DNA from 2 places in the Streptococcus sp. 27098_8_134 genome. Region 2 is predicted to be linked to the other one. Evidence: predicted binding sites of a transcription regulator. Region 2 holds the regulator's gene; the other holds the start of a gene.
The links. The regulator CtsR, encoded in region 2, represses protease genes until heat stress. The targets are predictions, from matches to a motif close to TTGGTCAAAAAAGGTCAAANA.
Positions count from the first base shown of each region.

Region 1: a site for CtsR is predicted at 5,733-5,753, ahead of O3620_RS01820 (ATP-dependent Clp protease ATP-binding subunit). Genes of this name have one in related genera too.

Region 1 is NZ_JAPVYD010000001.1:396,645-405,278, reverse strand. Features, by position in the region: gene O3620_RS01850 (MarR family winged helix-turn-helix transcriptional regulator) at 1-261, opposite strand, end outside; gene O3620_RS01845 (GNAT family N-acetyltransferase) at 284-718, shown strand; gene O3620_RS01840 (DUF1827 family protein) at 744-1,046, opposite strand; gene O3620_RS01835 (NUDIX hydrolase) at 1,114-1,563, opposite strand; gene O3620_RS01830 (YafY family protein) at 1,788-2,687, shown strand; gene O3620_RS01825 (GyrI-like domain-containing protein) at 2,747-3,361, shown strand; gene O3620_RS01820 (ATP-dependent Clp protease ATP-binding subunit) at 3,410-5,683, opposite strand; gene O3620_RS01815 (DUF1797 family protein) at 5,933-6,163, shown strand; gene O3620_RS01810 (bifunctional methylenetetrahydrofolate dehydrogenase/methenyltetrahydrofolate cyclohydrolase) at 6,354-7,208, shown strand; gene O3620_RS01805 (HAD hydrolase family protein) at 7,205-7,978, shown strand; gene O3620_RS01800 (NAD(P)H-hydrate dehydratase) at 8,073-8,634, shown strand, end outside.
Region 2 is NZ_JAPVYD010000003.1:133,736-142,369, forward strand. Features, by position in the region: gene O3620_RS07990 (hypothetical protein) at 1-376, opposite strand, end outside; tRNA gene O3620_RS07995 (tRNA-Cys) at 506-576, opposite strand; gene rpsB (30S ribosomal protein S2) at 884-1,666, shown strand; gene tsf (translation elongation factor Ts) at 1,739-2,782, shown strand; gene O3620_RS08010 (hypothetical protein) at 2,884-3,333, opposite strand; gene O3620_RS08015 (CtsR family transcriptional regulator) at 3,519-3,983, shown strand; gene O3620_RS08020 (ATP-dependent Clp protease ATP-binding subunit) at 3,984-6,413, shown strand; gene O3620_RS08025 (DUF4272 domain-containing protein) at 6,507-7,250, shown strand; gene O3620_RS08030 (hypothetical protein) at 7,292-7,777, shown strand; gene O3620_RS08035 (DUF4430 domain-containing protein) at 7,761-8,162, shown strand; gene O3620_RS08040 (AAA family ATPase) at 8,348-8,634, shown strand, end outside.

The DNA.
Region 1 (8,634 bases), on a different contig from region 2:
GCCCCTATCTTCCAGCTTTCCTAGGGATCGACTGAGGGTAGTCTTGTCAATCTGCACCATCTCTGCCAGTTGTGATTGGCTGAGACCTTCATTTTCGACGATGCGAATGAGAAGTAGAAACAAATTATTGTCTAGGCCGTAGTTACCGGCTTTCTGATTCATTTTCATCATAGCCTGTCTAGAAATAAAGCCCATTTGTCGGAAAAGTTGACGGTAATCCATAGGAACTCCTTTATAGTTGCATTTGCATTTATTATACATTAAAAAGTTAGAGGAAACAAGTATGTGGTCTAGGAAAAAATTAACTGAGTTGAACCCGATAGAATTTTATCAAATCTTAAAATTGCGCATTGACACCTTTGTGGTGGAGCAGGAGCGCATTTATCATGAACTGGATGAGAAGGACCTAGAAGCAGTGCATGTTTACCATGCTAATAAACAAGGGGAAATTGATGCTTATGCTCGGGTCTTTGAAGAGGGAGAGCATTTAGTCTTTGGTCGAGTAGTCACAGCTCAGTCTGTACGAGGACAGGGATTAGGAGGACAGCTTATTAGAGAAATCTTGCAATTATGTGCTGAAAAATGGCCAGGAAAGGAAATTGAAATAGAGGCTCAGGATCAGGTGGCTGCTCTCTATGAAAAGTATGGCTTCAAGGCAGTTGGTCAACCCTTTATTTTTGAATCGACACCTCACATTACCATGATCTATAAACAATAAAAAAACTAAGGCCAGGCCTTAGTTTTTACTGTTTAACAGGAATGGAAATTTCGATTAGATTATTAGCGTAAATCGTTCGGATAGCAGCTTTATCAATAGCATTTGCATCAATTTTTCTCTTCAAGAAAAATTCTCTAATTTTTTCGATTTCCTGTTCGCGTACAGCACGGTGCATGTTTGAAATCAAAATTTCATAGTGAAGAGGAGCTTGTGTAAAAACAACATCGCTGTTTCCAGCAGAATAAACTTCGACTAATATCGCATCGGTGCTTTCCAATTGGCTTTTGACAAGGTCAGCATGACTGTTTGTTGTATTAATAAGCTTCATACGATTTCCTCCTGCTTTATACCTGCTATTATTATAACATGTTTGCTATAAATTGTGAATGATTTCTTTAAGCTTTAAGTGTATTTTTCCAGGCTTGGATACCCCATTTATGGCTGCCGCGTTTTAGTGTTTCAATAGCTTCTTCGACTGGGAACCAGGCAAGCTGGTTGAAATCTTCCAGCGGTTTTTGGACTTCTTGGAAAGAGGTGACCTGATACAGGTAGGCCGGGTTGTAGAAATGGGTGTCGCGATGGCGAGAGTAAAAATATTCATCAGCTTGTCCAAGATAGCGTCCAAGCTGGGCTGTGAATCCAAGTTCTTCCATCAGCTCGCGTTCAAGGGCAGTCTGATGGTTTTCCCCCTCTTCAATCTCTCCACCGGGCAGAAACCAAGCCCCATTAGGCGCCTGGACCAAAATAATCTTTTCTTTCTTTTCGTCTGGGATAACGGCATAGACTCCGTAGCGGGTCACATATTCTACATTTGCTTCCTTTTCACCAAAGGTTGGATTTGTCATTCTAATATCCTCAATCTCTAGTCAGTTTACTATCTATCATAATGGACTAAGGACCAGCTGTCAAGAATTTACTCAGTTTATTGGACAGAAAAAGAATGATAGTCGTTTAAAGAGATGTTCTTCAAATTATAAATTCTTTCCTCCGACCGTTTAAAAAAATCTTCTTTATGGGAATGGTAAAACATTTATAGAAGAAATTGTTATAATAGTAGCGAGGTGGTTTTATGACAGAAAGCAGACTTTTTAAAATCTTATATCTTCTTTTAGAGCAAGGCCGCACAACAGCTCCCGAATTAGCCTCACTATTTGAAGTATCTATTCGGACCATCTATCGAGATGTAGACAAGCTGAGTTTGGCAGGAATCCCTATCTATTGCAGCCCAGGCAAGGGCGGGGGTATTTTTCTGATGAAGGATTTTGTCTTAGACAAGGCCTTGTTTTCAGAGTCTGAGAGGGATGAGCTATTAGCTGCTCTTCAAGGCTTGCAGGTTATAACTGATGGCAAGCAGGTAGAGACCTTGGCTAAGCTGCAGTCCTTGTTTCAAGTTCAGGCCACATCCTGGCTGGAGGTGGATTTCACTGATTGGCGCAAGAAAGCAGATCAGAAAGAACTGTTTGATACCATTAAGCAAGCAATCTTGCAAAGAAGAGTCTTGTCTTTTTCTTACTTGAATGGGCGTGGAGAAAGAGAGCAGCGCAAGATAGAGGCGCTGAAGTTAGTATTTAAAAGTCAAAACTGGTATGTTACTGGCTTTTGTCGTTTAAGACAAGCTCCGCGCTTTTTTAAACTCAACAGAATGAGAGACTGTCAGATGTTAGAGGAAAGATTTAAGCAGAGAGTCTTGGATGAGAAATTGAGTCCTGAGGAGCGGCTAGGAGGCACTGTAAAAGTCCTCTTGAAATTTGACCGGAAGCATGCCTTTCGAGTGTACGAGGAGTTTTCAGAAGCAGAGATAGAGGAGACTGATGGGAGCATTTATGTCGAGACGCATTTGCCGAGTCACGATAGTCTTTATACCTACTTGCTATCCTTTTTGGATGGAGTTGAAATCATGGAGCCGTCTCGGTTACGGGAAGAATTCAAAGAAAAGTTAAAAGCTATTGCCGATATTTATAAAAGCTGACAGAGGTTGTCAGCTTTTCTTTGCTATACTGTTTGTAGTAAAGAAAGGAGGGCTCTCTCATGAAATATGAATGGAGAAAAGCCAATCGAGAATTCTATCAAATCAAGTCTGCACCCTGTCTCATAGATGTTCCTGCCCAGTCTTTTATCATGATTGACGGCAAGGGCAATCCTAATGCTGCTGACTTTTCGGAACGAGTTGGTGCTCTGTACAGCTTAGCCTATGCTATCAAGATGAACTACAAAAAGACAGCGGCCGAGCAAGAATTTACTGATTTTACAGTTTATCCCTTGGAAGGACTTTGGCAGCAAGAGCAAGCAGGAGAACTCATTAAAGAAGAATTGATCTATACTATTATGATTGGGCAGCCGGACTTTATCACTGGAGAGATGGTGAAAAAAGCTCTGGAACAAGTCCGTGTCAAAAAGCCTAATCCTCTCTATGACGAGATTCGCTTTGAAGAAATGACGGAAGGAGCGTGTGTCACCGTGTTGCACTTAGGACCTTTTGACGAAGAACCTCAATCCTTCGCTAAAATGGATGCCTTTTGCCAGTGTCACCAGCTGACACGGATTTCAAATACTCATAGGGAAATCTATCTCAATAATCTGAATCGGACAGACCCTAGCAAGCTGAAAACAATTCTGCGCTACAAGGTTCAGAAAGATCAATAAAGAACTAGAGCAGAAAACTAAGTGTTTTCTGCTCTAGTTTGTCGACATTTATTTTTCTTCTTGAGATGAATTAACGGACTCTGTGCTTTCTGTTTTCTTAGCTGACTTGATGAGAATCTTGCCATTGCTGGTCATGATAGCTTTGAGCTCTTTTTCACTTGGATTTTCTAGATAGAAGTCGGTAATAGCATCTTCGATATGGTCTTGAATGGTGCGGCGCAGTGGGCGAGCGCCCATTTTTGGATCGTAGCCCAGATCAACCAATTTTTCCTTGACCTTCTCCGTAACATCCAGATGAATATCGTTGGTTGCCAAACGTTGATTGACATCGTCCAGCATAAGGTTGACGATTTGCAGCAGATTGTCCTTGCTGAGCGCCTGGAATTCGATAATACCGTCAAAGCGGTTCATAAACTCAGGACTGAAGAAGTTACCCAATTCACCTAAGACGGAGTTGGTGCGGCCTTCACGCGCTGCCCCAAAGCCAACGCTAGCTTCAGCTTTGCCAGTTCCGGCATTGGATGTCATGATGATAATGGTGTCCTTGAAGCTGACAGTCCGTCCTTGGCCATCAGTCAGGCGGCCATCATCTAGAACCTGCAGGAACATGTGCATAACATCGGGATGGGCCTTTTCCACCTCATCTAGCAGAATGAGTGAGTAGGGATTGCGGCGGACGCGCTCAGTCAATTGACCAGCTTCATCATAGCCGACATAGCCCGGAGGGGCACCGACCAGCTTGGCCACGCTGTGTTTTTCCATATATTCACTCATATCAAAGCGAATCATGCTGTCAGCCGAGCCAAAGAGCTCAATGGCTAGTTGCTTAGAAAGCTCAGTCTTACCGACGCCAGTTGGTCCGACAAAGAGGAAGCTACCGATTGGGCGATTAGGACTTCCTAGTCCGACTCGGTTGCGGCGGATGGCCTTGGCAATCTTATCCACAGCATCGTCTTGGCCGATGACATGAGCCTTTAAGTCGCTAGCGAGATTGACTAGTTGAGACTGTTCCTTTTCTTTGAGATCGCCAACTGGGATATTGGTCTTTTGCTCTACGATGTGCTCAATCGTTTTCTCGCTGATAATCGGAGTATCCTTGTCTAGCACACTTGTCTGCTGGAGTTCCTTGTACTTAGCAATCTGGTCACGGAAGTAAGCTGCTTTCTCGAAATCTTCGTCACGAGTCGCCTGAGCTTTAAGATTTTCGGCCTCAATCAGACGCTGGTCAATGACCTTGGAATCAACAAAGTTGAGGGTCAGATTCATCTTGGATCCAGCCTCATCCAAGAGGTCAATAGCCTTGTCTGGCAGGAAGCGATCTTGGATGTAGCGGTTGGAGAGAAGCGCAGCAGCTTCAATGGCCGCATCTGTGTACTTGACGTGATGGTAGTCTTCGTATTTTTTCTGAATCCCTTTGAGGATGATAATCGTTTCCTCTACCGTCGGCTCGTCTACCTTAACTGGCTGCATCCGGCGCTCCAGTGCTGCATCCTTCTCAATAATACGGTATTCATTGAGGGTGGTTGCTCCGACCATCTGGAGCTCACCGCGAGCCAGAGCTGGTTTAAGGATGTTCCCAGCGTCCATATTGCCATCGCCAGCAGAGCCTGCTCCGACAATTTCATGGATTTCATCAATGAAGAGAATGACATCCTGACGAGAACGAATCTCATCAATGAGCTTCTGCATTCTCTCCTCAAATTGGCCACGGATACCAGTTCCCTGTACTAAGCTGACAACGTCTAGGCGGATAACTTCTTTACCTTGGAGTTTATGAGGCACATCACCATCAACAATCTTCTGGGCCAGGCCTTCCACCACGGCTGTTTTTCCGACTCCTGGCTCTCCTATGAGAACAGGATTGTTCTTGGTGCGGCGGTTGAGGATTTCAATAACACGGACGATTTCTTCATCACGGCCAATAACAGGATCAATCTCGCCTCGGCGAGCCAATTCAGTCACGTTGATACCAAACTCTTCAAGCAGGCCTTTTGGCCTTTGCGGACTTGGCTGAGGCTGACCACCCTTGCTAGGATTGGAGCCGTAGCCGCCACCGCCCCCATAGGCTGCTCCGCCAGATTGGGTGGGAGGAGTAGTTGGTTCCTGAGGCTGTTGAAAATTGCTAAGGCTGTTGAAGAAATCATCGATAGGATCTGTTCCGTGATTATTGGCATTGGCAATTCCACCGAACAAGGAATGTTCAGGGTCTGTTTTCATGATTTGGTAGCAGTTTTGGCACAAATCCACCTGCTGTTTATGGCCATTTACGTTGGTATAAAGGTGAATCGTAGATTCATTGATTTTACAATTTTGACAAAGCATGCAGATACCTCTTTTCTTTTAGTGTGCAAGCTATTTATAAAAATAATTAAAGGTCAAAAATAGTCAAAGTTTTATAGTTTCATTATATCAGTATTCTCGAACTTTGCAAGAATTTACTACAAAATCCTCCCTTAGACCGAGCAGAATGAAAACAAATTCTTGAAAAATTACAAAAAATTGGCTTTTAGTGGTATTTCAGTCGCTATTTATGGTAAAATAAGAGGGAACTAAGTAAATAGGAGAAACAAAATGGAATCACATTTAGTTAGAATTATTAACCGCTTAGAAGCTATGGCTAAGGATGGCGGAAATTTGAAACGTAATTTTGAGCGTGAAGGAGTGGTTGTAGCAGAAGTAGCTTACAGTTATGACGAAGAAAACGGCTCTGTCTTCACCTTGCGTGACGTTGCAGCGCGTGAGACCTATACTTTCGACAGCATCGATTTGATTGCAATGGAAATTTATGAATTACTCTACTAAAAAGCACTTAGCTGCTTTTTATTTTTACCCTTTTTATCTTAATTTTGAAAAAGATTTAGTAGGTCTGAAAATTTTACAGCTAGCTGCCAATGAATCCTCGTCTTATAACCTTATATAAGAAAAAGTTATAGGCTGGGCCCAGATTTTTTTGGTATAATGAAAAAGATAATGAAAAAGAAATGAGAATGACATGGCGCAGATTATTGATGGTAGAGGTTTGGCAGAGAAGCTTCAGAAAAAATTAGCCGAAAAAACGGCTCGCCTCAAAGAAAAGACAGGTCAGATACCGGGCTTGGTAGTGATTGTGGTGGGAAATAATCCAGCCAGTCAAATCTACGTGCGTAATAAAGAGCGCTCAGCCTTGGCTGCTGGCTTTCGGAGTAAGGTAGAACGTCTGCCAGAAGAGACCAGCCAGGAAGAGCTCTTGAGCTTGATTGAAACCTATAATCAAAATCCTGACTGGCATGGGATTTTGGTTCAGCTGCCCTTGCCTGAGCATATTGATGATGAAGCTGTGCTGCTGGCTATTGATCCAGACAAGGATGTTGATGGTTTTCATCCTCTTAATATGGGCAAACTATGGAGCGGCCATCCGGTTATGATTCCGGCTACTCCAGCAGGTATTATGGCAATGTTCCATGAATATGGCGTTGAATTGGAAGGCAAGCGAGCGGTCGTCATCGGGCGGAGTAATATTGTCGGTAAGCCCATGGCTCAGCTCCTTTTAGCTAAGAATGCGACAGTGACTCTGACGCATTCGCGAACCCACAATCTAGCCAAGACTGCTAAGCGGGCAGATATTTTGGTGGTGGCTATTGGACGTGGACATTTTGTGACCAAGGACTTTGTCAAGGAAGGAGCTGTTGTCATTGATGTCGGTATGAATCGAAATGAAAATGGCAAGCTGATTGGCGATGTTCAATTTGATGAAGTGTCTGAAATTGCTAGTTTGATTACCCCTGTACCTGGAGGTGTTGGGCCTATGACCATTACCATGCTGATGGAGCAGACCTACCAAGCCTTTAAACGGAGTCTTGAATCATGAAATTTGTTTTTGATTTGGATGGGACCTTGTCCTTTGATTATATGACGACTGATGAGGAGATTAAGCAGGTCCTGCTGACGGCTCCTCAGTTTGGGCATGAAGTTCTGTTTGCTTCGGCGCGTTCCTATCGAGATTGTCTGGGACTATTGGGTCCGGAATTGAGCCAGCAGATAGTGATTGGCCTGAACGGCGGAGTAGCTTATCAGAATGGACAGCTGATGTTTGAACGTCAGCTGCATCAGTCAAGTTATCAAGCCATTCTAGATACTTGTTTGACCTATAATTTACCTTTTTTCGTTGATAATACTTTTGACTACAGCGGCCAGATTTTAGAAAAAATCCCTTTTATTGCTAGTGTAGATCCTCTCAAGCGGGCAAGACGGCTGGAACTGACTGAACTCCAGCATCCTATTAAGCTTGTTATTTACATGGGGAATCATGAGCAGCTCTTAGACGATTTACAGGCTCGTTTTGCAAACTTGCCTAACCTGAGTCTAGACTATCATGAACATGAGAAATGTTTTTATATCAACCCGGCTGAAACCAATAAAGCTTCAACTGTAAAGGAACTCTGCGGTTCGGATTATGTGGCTTTTGGTAATGATCAAAATGATATCCAGCTCTTTAAGAATTCTCTCTATGCTGTGCAGGTTGGGGATTTCCCAGGCTTGAGCGATTATGCGGATGAGCAGGTCGCCTTTCAGGAAAATTTACCCAAGGCAGTCGCAGCAAGAATCTTACAAAAATTTGCAGATTTCCGAAGAAAATAACTTTCTTGCGATACGAGGCACCTGTTTAGGTGCCTTTTGGTGTATAATGAAGATAGGTTTGAAGTGCAGGATGAAGTTGATCTAGGAGAATATCATGTCAAAAAATGCTGGAAATATTTTAAAAAGAGTCATTAGGGAACGCCCCTTGGATAGCCACAAGGGCGATTACGGCCGTCTCTTATTGATTGGGGGGACCTATCCTTATGGGGGCGCCATTATCATGGCAGCTTTAGCGGCGGTCAATAGCGGAGCAGGTCTGGTGACTGTTGCTACAGACAGAGAAAATATCGCCCCTCTGCACAGTCATTTACCGGAGGCCATGGCCTTTGACCTAGAGGAGCAAGACCGATTGACAGAGCAACTAACCAAATCAGATCTAGTCTTGATTGGTCCTGGCTTGGCGGAGAATCAACTAGGTCTAGATATCCTACAAAAGGTAGTCCAGACTGTGGCAGAACAGCAGATACTCATCATGGATGGCGGAGCCATTTCACTCTTTAGCAAGGCAGCTTTGCCATTTCCAAAAGCCCAAACAGTTTTTACCCCTCACCAGAAGGAGTGGGAAAGCTTAGCGGGTTTGAGCTTGTCAGATCAGACAGCGGCAGCCAATCAGGTAGCAGTCAATCAGCTGCCTCTAGGTAGTATTGTTGTGCAGA
Region 2 (8,634 bases):
TGACAACCTCATCTTTGGTGCTGGGAGTAGGACCAGCAGATCCTATAAGGGACTCAACTTTTATGGTTTTAAATTCAGCCCATTTTGGAATTTCAGGGATATCCCCAAGAGCTTCCAGAGCCTCTCCCTGATCAATTAGGCTGATTTGAGCATTAGGGTCCTTGCGAGTATTAGAGCTAGAAGAAGTAGAGTAGTCTTCATCATCTTCACTAGAAGAGGAACTTTTTTTGCTAGATTCCTTTGTTGAGGTTGAACTTTTCGAAGCTTTGAGGGAGCTAGGCGTCTTTTTTCTTTGCTGTGTCTGCTTGGCAGGCATGCAGGCTGAGAGAGCTAGCAGAGAGAGAAGGCTGAGGGCATAGAAGCTGACTTTTTTCATAATCAATCTTTTTTCCTTTCGCTGATGATGAATGATGTTTTTATAATATTATATCAGCAAAATTTGCTAGAAACAATAGGAAATGCAATAAAAAAGCCCTTTGAGGGACTTCTAGAAATATATTTACGAAGGCGGTAGACGGATTTGAACCGACGATCAAGCTTTTGCAGAGCCGTGCCTTACCACTTGGCTATACCGCCGCGACTCTTATTATTCTATCGTAAATACTTGCTTTCGTCAAGAGTCTTTCATAGTCAAAGCAGAAAATATTAGATGTTCCTATTCTGAACAATTTGGAGAATAAATGTTCTGCTGAGAAGTGGGAATAGTGGCTAGCGGAAGAAAATCTGGTAAATGCCTTGTCAAAGAGCTGCGCTTTTGTTATAATAGAGGTTGCCGTGTAAATGGCAAAATACTCATTTTAGATGAATTGTGGGACTGTTGCCCTCGGGTGGTTCTGCGAGCTGAAATCTAAAAGAGGAAAAAAACAAAAAGGAGAATTTACTCATGGCAGTAATTTCAATGAAACAACTTCTTGAGGCTGGTGTTCACTTTGGTCACCAAACTCGTCGCTGGAACCCTAAGATGGCTAAGTACATCTTCACTGAGCGTAATGGCATCCACGTAATCGACTTGCAGCAAACTGTAAAGTATGCTGACCAAGCTTACGATTTTATGCGTGATGCTGCTGCTAACGATGCAGTTATCCTCTTCGTTGGTACTAAAAAGCAAGCTGCTGACGCTGTCAAAGAAGAAGCAGAACGTTCAGGTCAATACTTCATCAACCACCGTTGGTTGGGTGGAACTCTTACAAACTGGTCTACTATCCAAAAACGTGTAGCTCGTTTGAAAGAAATCAAACGCATGGAAGAAGACGGAACTTTCGAAGTTCTTCCTAAGAAAGAAGTCGCTCTTCTCAACAAACAACGTGCTCGTCTTGAAAAATTCTTGGGCGGTATCGAAGATATGCCTCGCATCCCAGATGTGATGTACGTAGTTGACCCTCATAAAGAGCAAATCGCTGTTAAGGAAGCTAAGAAATTAGGTATCCCAGTGGTTGCCATGGTTGATACTAACACTGATCCTGATGATATCGATGTTATCATCCCAGCTAACGACGATGCAATCCGTGCGGTTAAATTGATCACTGCGAAAATGGCTGATGCTGTTATCGAAGGCCGTCAAGGTGAAGATAGCGTTGAATCAGTAGAAGCAGAATTGGCTGCAACTGAAACTCAAGCAGATTCTATCGAAGAAATCGTTGAAGTTGTTGAAGGTTCAAACGAATAATCAGTAAACTAACCTAAAGGGGCAGGGCTCAGCCCAGCTCCTTTATTTACATTAAAAAATAGGAGAAGAAAAATGGCAGAAATTACAGCTAAGCTTGTCAAAGAATTGCGTGAAAAATCTGGTGCTGGTGTCATGGACGCTAAAAAAGCACTTGTTGAAACTGATGGTGACATCGAAAAAGCGATTGAATTGCTTCGCGAAAAAGGGATGGCAAAAGCAGCTAAGAAAGCTGACCGTGTTGCTGCTGAAGGTCTGACAGGTGTTTACGTAAACGGTAATGTTGCCGCTGTTGTTGAAGTGAATGCTGAAACTGACTTCGTTGCGAAAAATGCTCAATTCGTTGATTTGGTAAATGCAACTGCGAAAGTAATCGCTGAAGGCAAACCAGCTAACAACGAAGAAGCGCTTGCTTTGACAATGCCTTCAGGTGAAACTCTTGAAGCTGCATACGTATCTGCAACTGCAACTATCGGAGAAAAAATCTCTTTCCGTCGCTTTGCATTGATTGAAAAGACAGATGCTCAACACTTCGGTGCTTACCAACACAATGGTGGCCGTATCGGTGTTATCTCCGTTATCGAAGGTGGAGACGATGCTCTTGCTAAGCAAATCTCTATGCACATCGCTGCGATGAAACCAACTGTTCTTTCATACAAAGAATTGGATGAGCAATTTGTCAAAGATGAATTGGCACAATTGAACCATGTCATCGATCAAGACAACGAAAGCCGTGCAATGGTTGGTAAACCAGCTCTTCCACACTTGAAATACGGTTCTAAAGCTCAATTGACTGATGCAGTTGTTGCTCAAGCTGAAGAAGACATCAAGGCTGAGTTGGCTGCAGAAGGCAAACCAGAAAAGATCTGGGACAAGATCATCCCAGGTAAAATGGACCGCTTCATGCTTGACAACACTAAAGTTGACCAAGCATACACACTTCTTGCACAAGTATACATCATGGATGACAGCAAGACAGTTGAAGCTTACCTTGAATCAGTAAATGCTTCAGTAGTTGAGTTCGCTCGCTTTGAAGTTGGTGAAGGTATCGAGAAAGCTGCTAACGACTTTGAAAACGAAGTAGCTGCAACAATGGCTGCTGCTCTTGGTCAAAACTAATCGTTTTTAGCTTAGAAATAGAACGATAAAAAGGTCTGAGATTTTTTCTCAGACCTTTTTTATAGGTTTTTTAAACATCCAGTTCAGAATGGTGAGTAGCATCATTTAGCTGCTTTTTCTCTTTCTTCCTTATGAGCAATCAAGCCGTTGGTAAAAATCAACACTGCCAAGAGGAAGAGAAGCACTGTCGTTTGGGGGTAAGTCAAGCTAAACTGGTAGACTTTGGTAATAAACAAAAGGGGCAGAGTAACCACCATCATAATCAGAAAGCTATACCATTTGACTCGGTTGCTGACCAGCTCCTGTTCGAAGAGTAAGGGAGCATAAAGACAAGCGATGAGAGCTCCGATAGGAATATCAACGTAATCAGCAGAAAAGATGGTGAAAATACTCAGAGCTGCAAAGAGCCATTTGAGTACATGACGAGAATAGTTGAGCCAATCCATTTTCATTGGATTATCCTCCTTGTTTAGATGATAGTTGGCAGGCAGGAGTTTCTGTCTGTCTTTTCCTTGTGGATTTCCACCTATATTATAACGCTTTAAAAGCAAAAAGCAAGCGGTTACACAAGTCTATCGAAGCTTTTTCACTAGTTTGAATTGTCAGACCTTTCAGTCATCCCTTTTTCTTTCAAAATAAAGACTTTTCCGGTATAATATTAGTCAAAGATAGTCAATGTTAGAGAAGCAAGGAAAAAAGAAATTTATTCTGAAATTCTCAACTGGAAAGGAAAGTCATGGGTGCAAAAAACACATCGGACAGTATTGAAGCATATATCAAGTCGATTCTGGCTCAGGCAGGGATGGTTGAACTGAAACGCAGTGAACTGGCTGATGTTTTTCAGGTGGTTCCCAGTCAGATTAACTATGTGATTAAGACGCGTTTTACGGAAAGTCGGGGCTATATCGTTGAGAGCAAGCGTGGTGGCGGAGGCTATATTCGGATTGGAAAGATAGAATTTTCCGACCGGCATCAGATGCTTTGCGGCCTGTACGACAGTGTGGGAGAGCGTGTCAGCCAGCAGGTTTTCACAGATGTTATTCAGCTTCTTTTTGACGAGAAGATTATGACTGAACGTGAGGGCAATCTAATCTTGTCAACAGCATCGGACTTGATTTTAGGTGATGGAGCTGCGGTGATTCGTGCCCGGATATTAAAAAAGATTTTACAACAACTAGACAGAAAAGGAATGGAATCATAAATGAAATACTCAAAAGCCTTAATAGAAAGCTTGGAAGCAGCCCAGCTCTTGGCCGGCCATTTTACGACAGATTATCTGGAATCATGGCATCTGCTGATTGCTCTGGCTAATAATCCCTACAGCGTTGCTGGCTCAGTCCTCAATGAGTTTCCTGTGGAAGTTGATGGATTTGAAGAAGCGGCTTTTCAGATTACTGGTCAGGCTTATCAGAAAGACGGTCACTTCGAGCTGCTGCCTTTTTCTTATCGCTTAGAGGAGCTGTTTGAGGAAGCGGGGCAGATTGCAGAAGCTGTTCGGGCTAAGCATGTAGGTACTGAGCATGTGCTGCTGGCCATGCTATTTGACCGGGGGACCTTGGCCTCTCGTATTCTGGAATTTACCGGCTTTAGCTACGAGGACAAAGAGCAGGGGCCGAAAATCAGTGATTTGCGAAAGGTCTTGGAGCAGCGAGCTGGCTGGGGCAAGGAAGATATCAAGGCTATTCGCAGTCTGAATAAGGGAGTAATGGCCGCTAAGCAGACCATGGCCAATATGATGGGTATGCCAGCTTCTACTAGCGGTGGTCTGGAAGACTACACCCGTGATCTGACGGAGCTGGCTAGAGATGGCCGATTGGAGCCCGTCATTGGCCGCGATCAAGAAATTTCACGGATAGTTCAGATTCTCAGTCGTAAGACTAAAAACAATCCAGTGCTGGTTGGAGATGCTGGGGTTGGTAAGACAGCTCTGGCTTTAGGACTGGCTCAGCGTGTAGCGGCTGGTCAGGTTCCGGCTGAACTTGCTAAGATGCGGGTTTTGGAGCTGGACTTGATGAATGTAGTCGCTGGCACTCGCTTTCGCGGAGACTTCGAGGAGCGGATGAACAACATCATCAATGACATTGAAGAAGATGGTCAAGTCATTCTCTTCATCGATGAGCTGCATACTATCATGGGATCTGGCAGCGGTATTGACTCGACTTTGGATGCAGCCAATATCCTGAAACCGGCTCTGGCTCGTGGAACCTTGCGAACTGTTGGTGCCACGACGCAGGAAGAGTATCAGAAACATATTGAAAAAGATGCGGCCCTTTCCCGGCGTTTTGCTAAGGTCAGCATAGAAGAGCCTAATGTGGCTGACAGCATTGCTATTTTACAAGGCTTGAGAAAGAGCTATGAGGACCATCACAAGGTACAGATTAGTGATCAAGCGATTGAGACGGCGGTGAAATATGCCCATCGCTATCTGACTAGCAAGCATCTGCCGGACTCTGCCATTGATCTTTTGGACGAGGCCAGTGCAACAGTGCAGAATAGAGGACCACAGAATTACGAGCAGTCGGATTTGACGCCAGTGGATCAAGCCTTGATGGCAGCGGACTTTAAAAAGGTGTCGAAGTTGCTTGAGCAAGAGCAGCAACCGAAGCTTTATAAACTAAAAGTGGAAGAAGACGATGTCTTGGCTACTCTGAGTGGCTTGTCTGGTATTCCAGTGCAGAAGCTGACTCAGACAGATGCAAAGAAATACCTCAACTTGGAAACAGAACTGCATAAACGCGTGATTGGGCAGGACGAGGCGATTTCAGCTATCAGCCGAGCTATCCGACGGAACCAGTCTGGTATCCGCAGCAGCAAGCGGCCGATTGGCTCCTTTATGTTCCTAGGTCCGACAGGAGTCGGGAAGACAGAGCTAGCCAAGGCCTTGGCCGAAAGTCTCTTTGATGACGAGTCTGCTCTCATCCGCTTTGATATGAGTGAGTACATGGAGAAATTCGCGGCTAGCCGTCTCAACGGAGCGCCCCCAGGCTATGTAGGCTATGAAGAAGGAGGGGAGCTGACGGAAAAGGTGCGCAACAGACCTTATTCTGTCCTGCTCTTTGACGAGGTGGAAAAGGCGCACCCAGATATTTTCAATGTTCTCCTGCAGGTCTTGGATGATGGCCAGTTGACTGACAGCAAGGGCCGCAAGGTGGACTTCTCCAACACGATTATTATCATGACCAGCAATCTGGGGGCGACCAGTTTGCGGGATGATAAGACGGTGGGCTTTGGTGCGCGGGACATTCGCTTGGACCATGCCAATATGGAAAAACGGATGCTGGAAGAACTCAATAAAGCATATAGACCAGAGTTTATCAACCGTATTGACGAGAAGGTAGTCTTCCACAGCTTATCTGCTGAAGATATGCAGGAAGTGGTCAAGGTTATGGTCAAACCGCTCATTGCAAGTCTCGCTGAGAAGGGAATTGAGCTGAAATTTCAGGCTAGTGCCCTTAAGCTGCTGGCTCAGGAAGGATACGATGTGGAAATGGGAGCACGGCCATTGCGTCGCACTCTACAGACTCAGGTAGAGGACAAGCTGTCTGAGCTCCTCTTGACAGGAGATTTGACTGCTGGTCAGACTCTTAAGGTCGGGGTCAAGGCTGGCCAACTCAAGTTCGAAGTGGCCTAGAAATCGCAGTCTTTCAACGGAAAGTTGTTTGATCGTGGTTAAACCTTGATAGCAATCATACCTATAGATACCGAACAGTTATTTCATCATTCAATGAAACTGGGAATTGAAGGATTGGAGGCTGATATGTCGCTTTTTAAAGACTTGTTTGCTGGCAAGAAAGCCAGAGTGAAAACACCAGAAGAGCGCAAGGCGGCTAGTATCCAGCGCTTGAAAAAGGAGGGGATTCCTTACATTGAGCATTTGCCAGTCATCGAAAGTGCTGAGCAAGTAAGGCCGCGCTCGCTAGAAGAAATTGCGCGTCGAGCTATTAGCAGCCTCTTGATTATTCAGGCGGCCTTGGATATCGAAAATAATAATTATAATGAGGAGAGCCGCCATTGGCTGCAGGATAAACTGCAGCAATACGGGGTGCAGGAAGAGTTGACGCCCAAAGAAAGGGCAGTCTTGGAAGATCGTGCCGACTCGGCAGCTATTATTAATATGGTTTGGAAATACGAGGCCTATTGGTCCTTGATTTGGTACTTGGGTCTAGTAGATACTTTACCGTTTCCAGATAAGATTTGTGATTGTGATATTGCTATTGACGCAGTCGCTAGTGCGGTTGACTTTCAGGAATTTCTGGGGAAATGCCAACCGCGCAGCTTAGAAGAATTACTGGATGAGGATGATTTGATTTATCGTTATCACTGGGCTTGTGTGGATGCTCGGATTCATAACCAGCCAGCACCGGCAGGCCTTGATGAAAGTGTTGTTCTGGAGAGGCGGTCTGGTCTTGACTGGCTGCTGGGGCTGAATACGGCCCAGGACTGGGATGCTGTTGAGGTGCATACCTAATCCAACTTGTCTTGATTCACTCAATTAGAAAGGAGGTACCTTTGTCTGCTCGCAAAATGGCTAAAATTGCCATCCTATCGGCTCTATGTGTGGCCTTTCGCTATGCATTTTCCTTTCTGCCCAATGTGCAGCCTATCTCAGCTATCTTTTTCCTGATAGTCATTTTTGAGGATTTGCCGACTTCACTCCTAGTGATGGCTGTGACGATGTTTACATCAGCCTTTCTTTTGGGAATGAGTCCAATCGTCTTCTTTCAGTTGCTGTCCTTTGGACTGATTCTTTGCCTTTGGCGGCTGCTCTATCCTCGGTTAAATCTAGTGGGACAGGGAATAGTAGCAGCTCTCCTATCCTTTGGCTATGGCATTGCCATTGATACGCTGACAGCCTTGCTGTACAACTATCACTGGTGGTCTTATGCGATTATCAATGCTTTGACCTTCAATATAGCGCACGGACTGTCGACTTTGTTTTTTTACCCACTCTTGTACCCTATTTTAAGGAGGCTCTATAATGAAAAAAATCTTTAGTTTGCTCACACTTGCTTTTGCCCTTCTCCTTGTAGGTTGCGGCAGCAGCCAGACAAATACTGACAAGAGCTCTAGCTCCGCTGATTCTTCTGTTAAAAAGGAACTGAAAATCAGCATCAGTATTGCACCAGATGGTCAGGAGAAGAGCGAGAAAACGGTGGCTGTTGAAGAAGGAAAGACAGCTATGGATGCTTTGAAGAAGGCCTATAAGGTCGAAGAAAAAGATGGTTTTATTACTTCTATTGACGGCCATGCTCAGGATGAAGCAAAGGGCCTCTACTGGATGTTTAAGGTCAACGGAGAAATGGCTCCTAAGGCAGCCAATCAAATCACTGTCAAGGATGGAGACAAGCTGGAATTCTACCAAGAAGTCTATCAGCAATAAATCTTTTATAAAAAGAATCTGATGCTTAAGACATTAGGTTCTTTTTTTGCGCTTAATACAGTTTTAAAGTGTCTGAAAAATATTTTTATAAAATTTTATAAAAAACTATTGACAAAAGAAAAATATAGTTTATAATAAAATCATAGAAAGAATAAAATATAAAAAATAATAAAAAGGCTAAACGTATGAAAGAAAAAATTGCAATCGTCTTTGGAACATTTGCTCCCTTGCATCAGGGGCATATAGATTTGATTCAGAAGGCTAAGCGTTCTTACGACAAGGTGCGCGTGGTGGTTTCAGGTTATGAGGGAGACCGTGGGCAGGAAGTGGGTCTATCTCTGCAGAAACGATTCCGCTATACGCGGGAGACTTTCGCAGATGATGAATTGACCCAGGTTTACAAACTGGATGAAACTTCTTTTCCACGCTATCCTCTGGGTTGGGACAAGTGGCTGTCAGCTCTATTAGAGTT